Linked DNA regions of Alicyclobacillus sp. SO9. The protein of the gene in region 1 interacts with the protein of each later gene in a pairwise test. Links are inferred from orthologs where the notes say so. Each region holds a gene or a part of one and is shown on either strand. Other genes may lie near its edges.

Region 1 (5,082 bases):
CTTCGCGTACGAGGAAGTCGAAGAAACTCCGATAACAGGACAGACGCCGAGCAATGGATGAACGAGATAAACCCTTTTGCAATTGCACAGACAAGAACATGCGCAAGTGCACTACGCGAATTTGTGACGGTGATGAGAGACCTTTTTCCTCACAAAAATCTGCAAGCACACTTAAATCAGTTCCGTAGGCCGAAATGGTTTTTGGGGCAGTTCGGCGCTCGGCAAGTCGCACTTGCAAAAACTGCTCGATGTATAGGTCTAACGGCTCTGTGTCCATGCTAGGCTTCCTTTTCCAAGGTAGTGGTCAAGTCTCGAATATCACACAGCGCTCTCTCAGCCAACTGTTGATTTCGAACTTTCTTGTCCTTCACCTTGTGAGACAATGGCGGCAGCAAACCGAATGTTGCATTCATTGGCTGAAAGTTATCTGCATGGGCGTGCGTGATATAGTACGCCAAGCTACCAATAGCAGTGGTCTGCGGCACCACCAGCGGACTGAGGCTGCGAGCTATGCGACCCGCGTTCATCCCCGCCACGAGTCCTGCGCCCGCAGACTCAACGTATCCTTCCACACCGGTGATTTGACCAGCCAAAAACAGGTTTTGTCTGTGCTTAGTTTGATATGTAGGTTCCAAGACAGACGGACTATTGATATAGGTGTTTCTATGCATAACACCATACCTTACGAATTCCGCCTGTTCGAGTCCAGGAATCATGCGGAAAACACGTTTTTGTTCTCCCCATTTTAGGTGTGTCTGGAAGCCTACCATGTTATACAGTGTCGCGGAAGCATTGTCCTGCCGCAGCTGAACAACGGCAAAGGGACGCTTGCCTGTTCGAGGGTCCTCCAAACCGACAGGTTTCATGGGACCGAACAGGACCGTTTTGACACCCCGGGCCGCCATCACCTCGATGGGCATACACCCCTCAAAGTACTGTCCTTTCTCGAAGTCGTGAAGCTCAGCTGTCTCGGCATGAATCAGCGCATCGTAGAAGTCTGCAAACTCGTTTTCTGTCATGGGACAGTTCAAATAGGCTGCTTCACCCTTGTTGTATCGAGAGGCCAAATACACTTTGTCACGATTCAAGGACTCCTCAGTTAAAATTGGAGCTGCTGCATCAAAGAAAGACAAATGCTGCTTCCCTGTGAACTTCAAGAGGGATTCTGACAATTCCGGAGTTGTAAGTGGACCTGTTGCGATTACGACGAGGCCATCCTCAGGCAGAGTCGTCACTTCTTCACGCCGAATCTCAATCAAAGGATGTGCTTCAAGAGCCTTTGTAATGGCTTGCGAGAATGCATCTCGGTCCACCGCAAGAGCTCCTCCTGCAGGAACAGCAGTTTCGTCTGCACAGCGGATAACAAGAGAGTCCAGTTCCCGCATTTCTTGCTTTAAAAGTCCCACTGCATTCGTAACGGCAGCAGCTCGCAGTGAATTGCTGCATACTAGTTCTGCAAACATCCCCGTATGATGCGCCTCTGTTGTTCTGACCGGCCTCATTTCATAGAGTGTCACAGGAATTCCCTGCCTGGCAATCTGCCAGGCGGCTTCGGAGCCCGCCAACCCAGCTCCAATCACTTTCACTGACAAGCCCCTCATCTCCTTGATGCCGTCTGGTTCTCTCGCTCAGCTTGCTTAGGATTTTCCTGCTGCAGGATTTTATCGTGTTCATTCTCATTGCTGCAAATAATCTCCACTTTACCCTTAGAACGTTTTTCCACCATCGGATGCTGACAAACCGGGCAATACTGTCCAGACGGCTTCTGCCAAAGGACATAGTCACACTCAGGGTAACTGCTGCAACCGTAGAATACGCGGCGCTTTCCTTTCCGCTCGACTAGGGGACTTCCGCAGTCCGGGCAGTTGACACCCACTTCCTTGATAATCGGCTTTGTGTTCCTACATTCAGGGAATCCTGGGCAAGCTAAGAATTTCCCGTAGCGACCATGTTTATATACCATCATTCTGCCGCACTTTTCGCACTCTACGTCAGATTCTTCGTCAGCAATCTGTACATGTTCCAGTGATTTTTCAGCCTGCTCCAGATGCTCTTCAAAGGGACCATAAAAGTCTTTTAAAACTTTGTCTCCGTCGACCTGCCCCTCCTCTATAGCATCCAGCTCTTCTTCAAGATGGGCTGTAAAATCCACATCAATCAGTTCATGAAAATACTCGTTTAGCATATCAACAACAATTTCGCCCAGTTCTGTAGGTGTGAATCGCTTTTGATCCAACACTACGTAACCGCGCTTTAAAATCGTATCAATAGTCGGTGCATACGTGCTGGGTCGACCTATTCCCCGTTCTTCCATTTCCTTCACCAAACTTGACTCGGAGAATCTCGGCGGCGGCTGTGTGAAGTGTTGTTCAGGTGTCATTTCCGGCTCACCAAGGTCTTGCCCCTCTGAAACAGGCGGCAGTAACTTGCTTTGTTCCTCTTCTGACGCGTCGTCCTTGCCTTCCGTATAGATTGCCATGAATCCTGGAAACTTCAGCACTGAACCCGTGGCACGAAAGCGAGCATCGCGGACGCGGATGTCAATGGTGGTCGTATCCAGCAACGCGTGGCTCATCTGACTCGCAACAAACCTATCCCAGATGAGTTTATACAAACGATATTGATCCTTGGAGAGAAATGACTTCATTTCTGCAGGAGACCGCAATACTGAAGTCGGACGAATTCCTTCATGGGCGTCCTGGGCGTCACCTTTTGTCTTGTACTGCTTTGGCTTTTCAGGCACGTAGTCGTTGCCATAGTGCTCACTAATATACGTGCGAGCCTCTGATTGCGCCGTATCAGATATTCGAGTCGAATCTGTACGCATATACGTGATTAAGCCAACCGACCCGCCGCCGCCTCCAACGTCTAGTCCTTCGTAGAGTTGCTGCGCAACAGACATCGTTCGATAAGCCCGGAAACCCAATTTACGCGCAGCCTCCTGTTGCAAACTGCTTGTTGTAAATGGCGGACTAGGATTGCGCTTGCGTTCAGACTTTTTGACATGCTCAATGCTGTATTGATGTCCTTTTGCATAGTCAAGCAGATTTGTAACAGCTTCTTGATTGGGCAAAGCAGTCTTTTCTTGATTATATCCGTAAAAACGAGCTGTGAGGCTCCCTTTCTCAAGCGGAAACTTTGCGTCTACCGTCCAGTATTCCTCAGGATTGAATGCCTTTATCTCTCGCTCGCGCTCAACGATTAACCGAACGGCAACAGACTGAACGCGCCCTGCCGAAAGCCCTTTCTTGACTTTTTTCCATAACAAAGGACTGAGACGATACCCGACCAACCTGTCAAGGATCCTTCGGGTTTGTTGAGCGTTTACCAAATCCATGTGGATTTGTCGAGGGTTCTTGAAAGCATCCTTAACCGCATCTTTTGTAATTTCGTGAAATACAACACGACAAGGCGCAGTTTCATCCAAATCCAATACATTGGCCAAGTGCCACGCAATGGCTTCGCCTTCGCGGTCAGGGTCAGCCGCAAGAAAAACGCGTTTAGCTTTCTTTGTTGCCGATTTCAGCGTCTTGATGACGTCACCCTTACCCCGAATGGTAATATACTTGGGTTCAAAGTCTTGATTCACATCGACGCCAAGTTGACTCTTTGGCAAATCCCGTACGTGCCCCATAGAGGCTTTCACTGCGTACCGTTTTCCGAGGTACTTGCCAATCGTCTTCGCTTTTGCTGGTGACTCCACGATGACAAGATAATCTGCCAATGGCTTTCCTCCTTAGCCAAGCGTACAAAAAAACATGTAAGTGAGTTGTCAAACATGGAAACGGACCGACTCACATTCTGAAAATGACCGTATGTCAACACATATTATCATCACATGCACCATCTTCACAACCGAGTTCAAATTGGAGTACTCGCTGTAATGATGAGATTCCCGGTGGCAAATCCTGCAACTCACCACATATTGACCGTACCTCACATGCTCCTGTTTTTGCAAATTTAAAGTTAAAAAAAGTTATTCCGCCTATATTCATCCACTTAAATTTCGTTCATACAGTCCGCCCGGCACGTGCCTTATCCACCCGTCTAATTCTAGTTCCATCAATGCCGCATAGACTACCTTTAGCGGCAAGCCCAGGATATCGGACAATTCTGACGCCCCCATAGCGGATTCGAGAGCCTCATATAATTCTTTCCAGCGAACAGGATATCTAGACTGGGTGAAGTCGACCTGCAAGTTCAGGTCGGTAAGCAAATCTTCTGGGTCAAGCATAATTTGAGCGCCATCCTTCAGGAGTTGGTTTGAACCTTTGAACAATTTTGATGTAATTGGACCCGGTACCACATAGACGTCTCGACCGAGTCCGAGAGCTGCGTCGACGGTAGTCAACGCTCCGCTTTTTGGGCCTGCCTGGACAATGATTACAATCTCTCCTAAAGCCGCTATAATTCGATTTCTTTCGGGAAAGTGATGCTTTGCGACAGGGTCGTCTGGTGGATACTCGCTGACCAGTAACCCGCTTTCCTGTATCTGCTGAAACAAGTCGCGATGTGACGGAGGGTAGCAGACATTTACGCCCGATCCCAGGACTGCAATCGTAGGGCCGCTGGCTCTGAGGGCAGCTCGATGAGCCGCTGCATCTATGCCGAGGGCGAGTCCAGACACAACTGTGACACCGGCACCAGCAAGAGAATTGGCCAGCCAACGTGCAGCCTCTAATCCATACGCTGAGGCCCTGCGAGTGCCTACAACTGATACCGCTGGGAGTCTCATTAGGAGTTCTCTGTTGCCTTTCACAAACAGTACCAGAGGGGCATTCTCCCCCCACTGCAGCAGTCTTTCCGGGTACAGTTCCTCACCGCGAACCACAGCTCCAATTCCCTGGTTGGACAATTTCTTGACCAACGCTGACGGATTCTGCTTCGTTCGCCAGCGGTCTAATTTCTCAATCGTGTGCTGATGAAGACTACAGTGGACCAACCACTCCGCGGGGTCTGCTTTCCAGGCTCTTACGGCACTATGAAGCCCTGTAACCACCTTATTCAGGCTTCTTCGCTCGAGTCCATTACACATGGCCAAGGCTATCGCTGCGGTCCTTTCCCCTTCCGTCATGACACTCC
Region 2 (3,939 bases), 2.6 Mb from region 1 along the record:
ATGCCGGGTCTCTTTTGACGTTGGAGCACGCATGAAATTAGAGTTTTCAGAGCGGATGAACCAGTTATATAAGTGCGAACGGTTAGCTTAACCGTCGTTGCAAATTTTCCTTCTTCAGTTGTGCCATTAGTGATGCAGCCAGGTTTGGGCGCTCCATTGCGAAAGACATGTTGGCCCGCAGCCATCCTTCCAGATTGCCGATGTCATGGCGCACTCCTTCAAACTGAAGGGCAGTGGTTTGGCCGGTTTCGGCAAGGCGCGCGATGGCGTCGGTTAATTGGAGTTCGCCGCCGTGGCCGACGGGAATGTTCTCCAACTGATTGAAAATGGTGGCGGGAAGAATGTATCGCCCTAAGACCGCTAAGTTTGATGGTGCGTCCTGTGGGGCAGGCTTCTCAACAATGGTCTGCACTGGGATGTGCCGACTCTCTTCAGAGTGTGGCCCGGGGTTAATGATGCCGTATTTCGAAACGTTCTCGTTTGGCACTCGCTGTACACCTACCATGGCTGACTGTGTATTCACGTACTCATCCATCAGTTGCTTTGTGACAGGTACCTCAGACTGAATAATGTCATCTCCGAGGAGAACGGCAAAGGGCTCGTCCCCAATGAACGATCTCGCACACAAAATTGCATGACCCAGTCCCATGGCCGTCTTTTGGCGGACGTAGTGGATGTCAACGAGATCGGAAATAGCCTTTACTTCAGATAGCATAGAGGATTTCCTGCTCTGCTCTAGGTGGAGTTCAAGCTCCGGAGACCTGTCAAAGTGATCTTCAATCGCTTTTTTTGCACGTCCTGTGATAATGAGGATTTCCTCAATTCCGGCGTACACAGCCTCTTCAACAATGTATTGAATGCAGGGCTTGTTCAAAATGGGCAACATTTCTTTCGGAACAGCCTTGGTGGCCGGCAGCATTCGCGTTCCGAACCCTGCCGCCGGGATGACAGCTTTCCGCACTTTTTTCAACGTAGGTCACCTCTATGACGAAACTTATGTAACGTAATTGTAATCTATTCTATCAGCTGCAGCATAAGGAAATAAATAGTTGTGCAATTCCACACATCATAATATAGAAAGTTGTGAAACAAAAGACAAATTTATCCGATAGCATTGAGTTGGTTTTCTGCACAGTCTTAGGGTGCATTGAATACGATGCATTTACTATGGATAGATTCCAAAGACAAAGTCCCCGGTTTCCTTTACACCGACGTACTCTGGCTCTCCTACATCGACGTGAGCACGGCCGTTTGTCCAGTCGGCCAGTTGCTCCAGCCAGTGCTTTACATCATACGCAGGGATGTAGATAGCCAGACTGACGGCATCTGTGAACTGTTTGTCGAAAATTGCTACATTTGCCTGAGAAAGCTCATGTTCCAGTTTGCCAAACTGAGTGTAATCTGTAATAATATGCAATCGGGACATGAGAAAACATCTGACGAAACTATTATTTTCTATAGCCTTTGCAGTTGTATCGGTGTATGCTCGTACTAGGCCGCTTGCACCTAACAATGTGCCGCCAAAATAACGTGTTACAATAACTAACACGTTATTGAGTTTCTTTTGTCGAAGAACCTCGAGAATTGGCCGGCCGGCAGTACCTGACGGTTCTCCGTCATCGGATGATTTCTCAATGGGAACATTGAGCCCAATGCTATAGGCAAAACAGTTGTGGTTTGCTGTTTTATGTGTCGTCCTGACTTCATTCAGTATTGAATCAGCTTCATCTACCGTTGTAACGGGATAGGAGCCGCCGATGAACCGGGACTTTTTAATGATGACCTCAGTTTCTGAAGGGGAAACAAGGGTGAGAAATGAGTCTGTACCTGGCATGATATACTCCCTCCGTGTCAATCTGTGTGTCCTGCCACTATTGTAACAAGTTTTGTGTTACTCTCGTCTAATGCTTGTGGATTAATACATTCTTAACATTAGCCTGTTATTATAATGTTTGTTGCTCTGATAGATGTAAAAGATAGTTGATAGATGTTGAAAATAGTCACTGTAAGGCGTTTCAGCAAGTGTTATATTGTAGAATCTAGGGAATGGGCCGACGACATTATATTCCATCTGAAGTATATTTGATGTTCCGATGGCAAAAATATAGTAATGTACTTGGGCGCTAGGGAGTAGAGTTGAGGCCTTTGCGCAGTTTATTTGGAGGGGTGCGAGTTGGATCGTCTGGCTGACAACAGTCGCAGACTGGGATTTTTCCTTGATATCCTCGTCGTGATATTTTCGTTCTATACCGCCTACCATATTTTCGGCAGCCTTCGTGGAAATTATCCATTTAGTGTCGCAGAGCCGATCTATACTAAGACTTTGTTATTTTCGTCTTTGGCGTGGATGTCATCCCTGGTTCTGTTCAGCGAATATCCAGTACGCCGGCTGTTTGGATTCAAAACCGAACTGTGGGTGGTCTTGCGAGTGAACGCATTAGCACTGCTGTTCTTCTCGCTGTTAGCGTTTGTGTTAAAACTGGGTCACTTCAGTCGACTGTTTATAGGTCTCTTCTTTTTGACTTCTATTATCTATATGATGGGGACACGAGTCCTTGTCAGCTTGTACCTTGCAAGGATCCGAAGGGCCGGCTGGGATGCCAGAACCCGAATTGTCGTGGGTTCCGGTGAAGCCGCGCTGAGATATATCGAAAATGTTGAGAAGAATCCCCGGTTTGGATTGAGGGTATTAGGGATTGTCACGGACGAGGTCGATCTCGAAAATCTCGGCTCCCTCTTTTTAGGCAACACGTCCACTTTGGAGTCTGTATTGACAGCCAATGTTGTCGACGGAGTGGTGATTGCTCTTCCTGCAAACCACCCGTATTTAGAGCGGGTTATTAAAGTGTGCGAAATGCACGGCATCACAACGGAACTCATTCTAGATGGTTTATCTTCAAAGATTGCATCCAGCGAAATTGTTCACGGCATGGGAGTTTCGCGGCTAGTGCTTTCAGGAATTCCCCATTCAGCAAGCGGCTTGATTCTGAAGCGGGCAACAGATGTGGCTCTGGCTACTGTGGGCCTGGTTGTGGTGTCTCCGGTTCTGCTGGTTATCGCTTTGGCGATTAAACTGGACGACGGTGGGCCAGTGTTTTTTGCGCAGAACCGAGTCGGGTTGCATAAGCAGTCCTTTAAAATGTTTAAGTTCAGAAGCATGGTCGTAGACGCCGAGGAAAGGAAAAAGGCGTTGCAGGCATACAACGAGATGTCTGGTCCCGTCTTTAAGATGAAAAATGATCCGCGTATCACCCGCATGGGTCGCTTCTTAAGAAAAACAAGTCTTGATGAATTGCCCCAGCTCTTTAATGTGCTTAAAGGCGATATGAGTCTTGTAGGACCGAGGCCGCCTCTTCCTAGTGAAGTCGACGACTACGATTATGTGCATTTGCGCAGGCTGAGTGTCAAACCGGGAATTACCTGCACATGGCAGATTAGCGGTCGAAACGAAATTGATTTTGAGCAGTGGATGAGTTTGGATCTCGCATATATTGACAATTGGACGTTTTTTAGCGATGTGGTTATATTGTTTAAAACGATTCCCGCTATCTTCAAAAAGCATGGAGCCTTCTAGGTTTTGAAACGTGCAATTCTGGATGAATGTGGAGCAAAAATCTCGTGGGTTGTTGGATTTTTGTATCCCAATTGGGACTGCATAGTGCTCTCCTTTTGCTCTAATGCCTCGAACTCTTATTATTCTGCAGGGGGGCATGGTCTTGGGTCGCAATTTCGGCGTCGTTGCAACTGTGGTTGATTCGGACAAGGTTACTGGTATTGAAAAATATGTACTTGAATTTCTCAAAAATACTCCAGAAAGTGTACGTTCCTCTGTAACGGTATTGGCTCATCCGGGGGGGAGGGACCTTGTTCTTCCGGTGTGCGCTGGGATGAGAGTTCTGTTTAGTCCGTTTAAAAACAGAATCCTGACAGATCAATTGT

The links. Proteins that work in one complex are often made in the same cells at the same time.
Region 2: the proteins of topA (region 1) and GI364_RS23095 interact in binary tests that used the Escherichia coli proteins (3 or more experiments, as listed by UniProt). The link is inferred for Alicyclobacillus sp. SO9 from one-to-one orthologs.

Annotation. Positions count from the first base shown.
Region 1 is NZ_CP066339.1:2,331,654-2,336,735, reverse strand. What follows is about bases 1,162-4,122. They hold topA (type I DNA topoisomerase), read right to left. Parts: upstream 3,725-4,122; coding sequence 1,598-3,724; downstream 1,162-1,597. Other genes in these bases: dprA (DNA-processing protein DprA), read right to left, coding at 3,992-4,122; trmFO (methylenetetrahydrofolate--tRNA-(uracil(54)-C(5))-methyltransferase (FADH(2)-oxidizing) TrmFO), read right to left, coding at 1,162-1,601. In the rest of the region: GI364_RS10560 (tyrosine recombinase XerC), read right to left, coding at 1-277; more of trmFO, read right to left, coding at 279-1,161; more of dprA, read right to left, coding at 4,123-5,074. UniProt on the Escherichia coli protein: Releases the supercoiling and torsional tension of DNA, which is introduced during the DNA replication and transcription, by transiently cleaving and rejoining one strand of the DNA duplex.
Region 2 is NZ_CP066339.1:4,943,873-4,947,811, reverse strand. What follows is about bases 1-2,879. They hold GI364_RS23095 (YigZ family protein), read right to left. Parts: upstream 1,835-2,879; coding sequence 1,166-1,834; downstream 1-1,165. Other genes in these bases: GI364_RS23090 (sugar transferase), read left to right, coding at 2,174-2,879; galU (UTP--glucose-1-phosphate uridylyltransferase GalU), read right to left, coding at 83-970. In the rest of the region: more of GI364_RS23090, read left to right, coding at 2,880-3,574; GI364_RS23085 (glycosyltransferase family 4 protein), read left to right, coding at 3,717-3,939.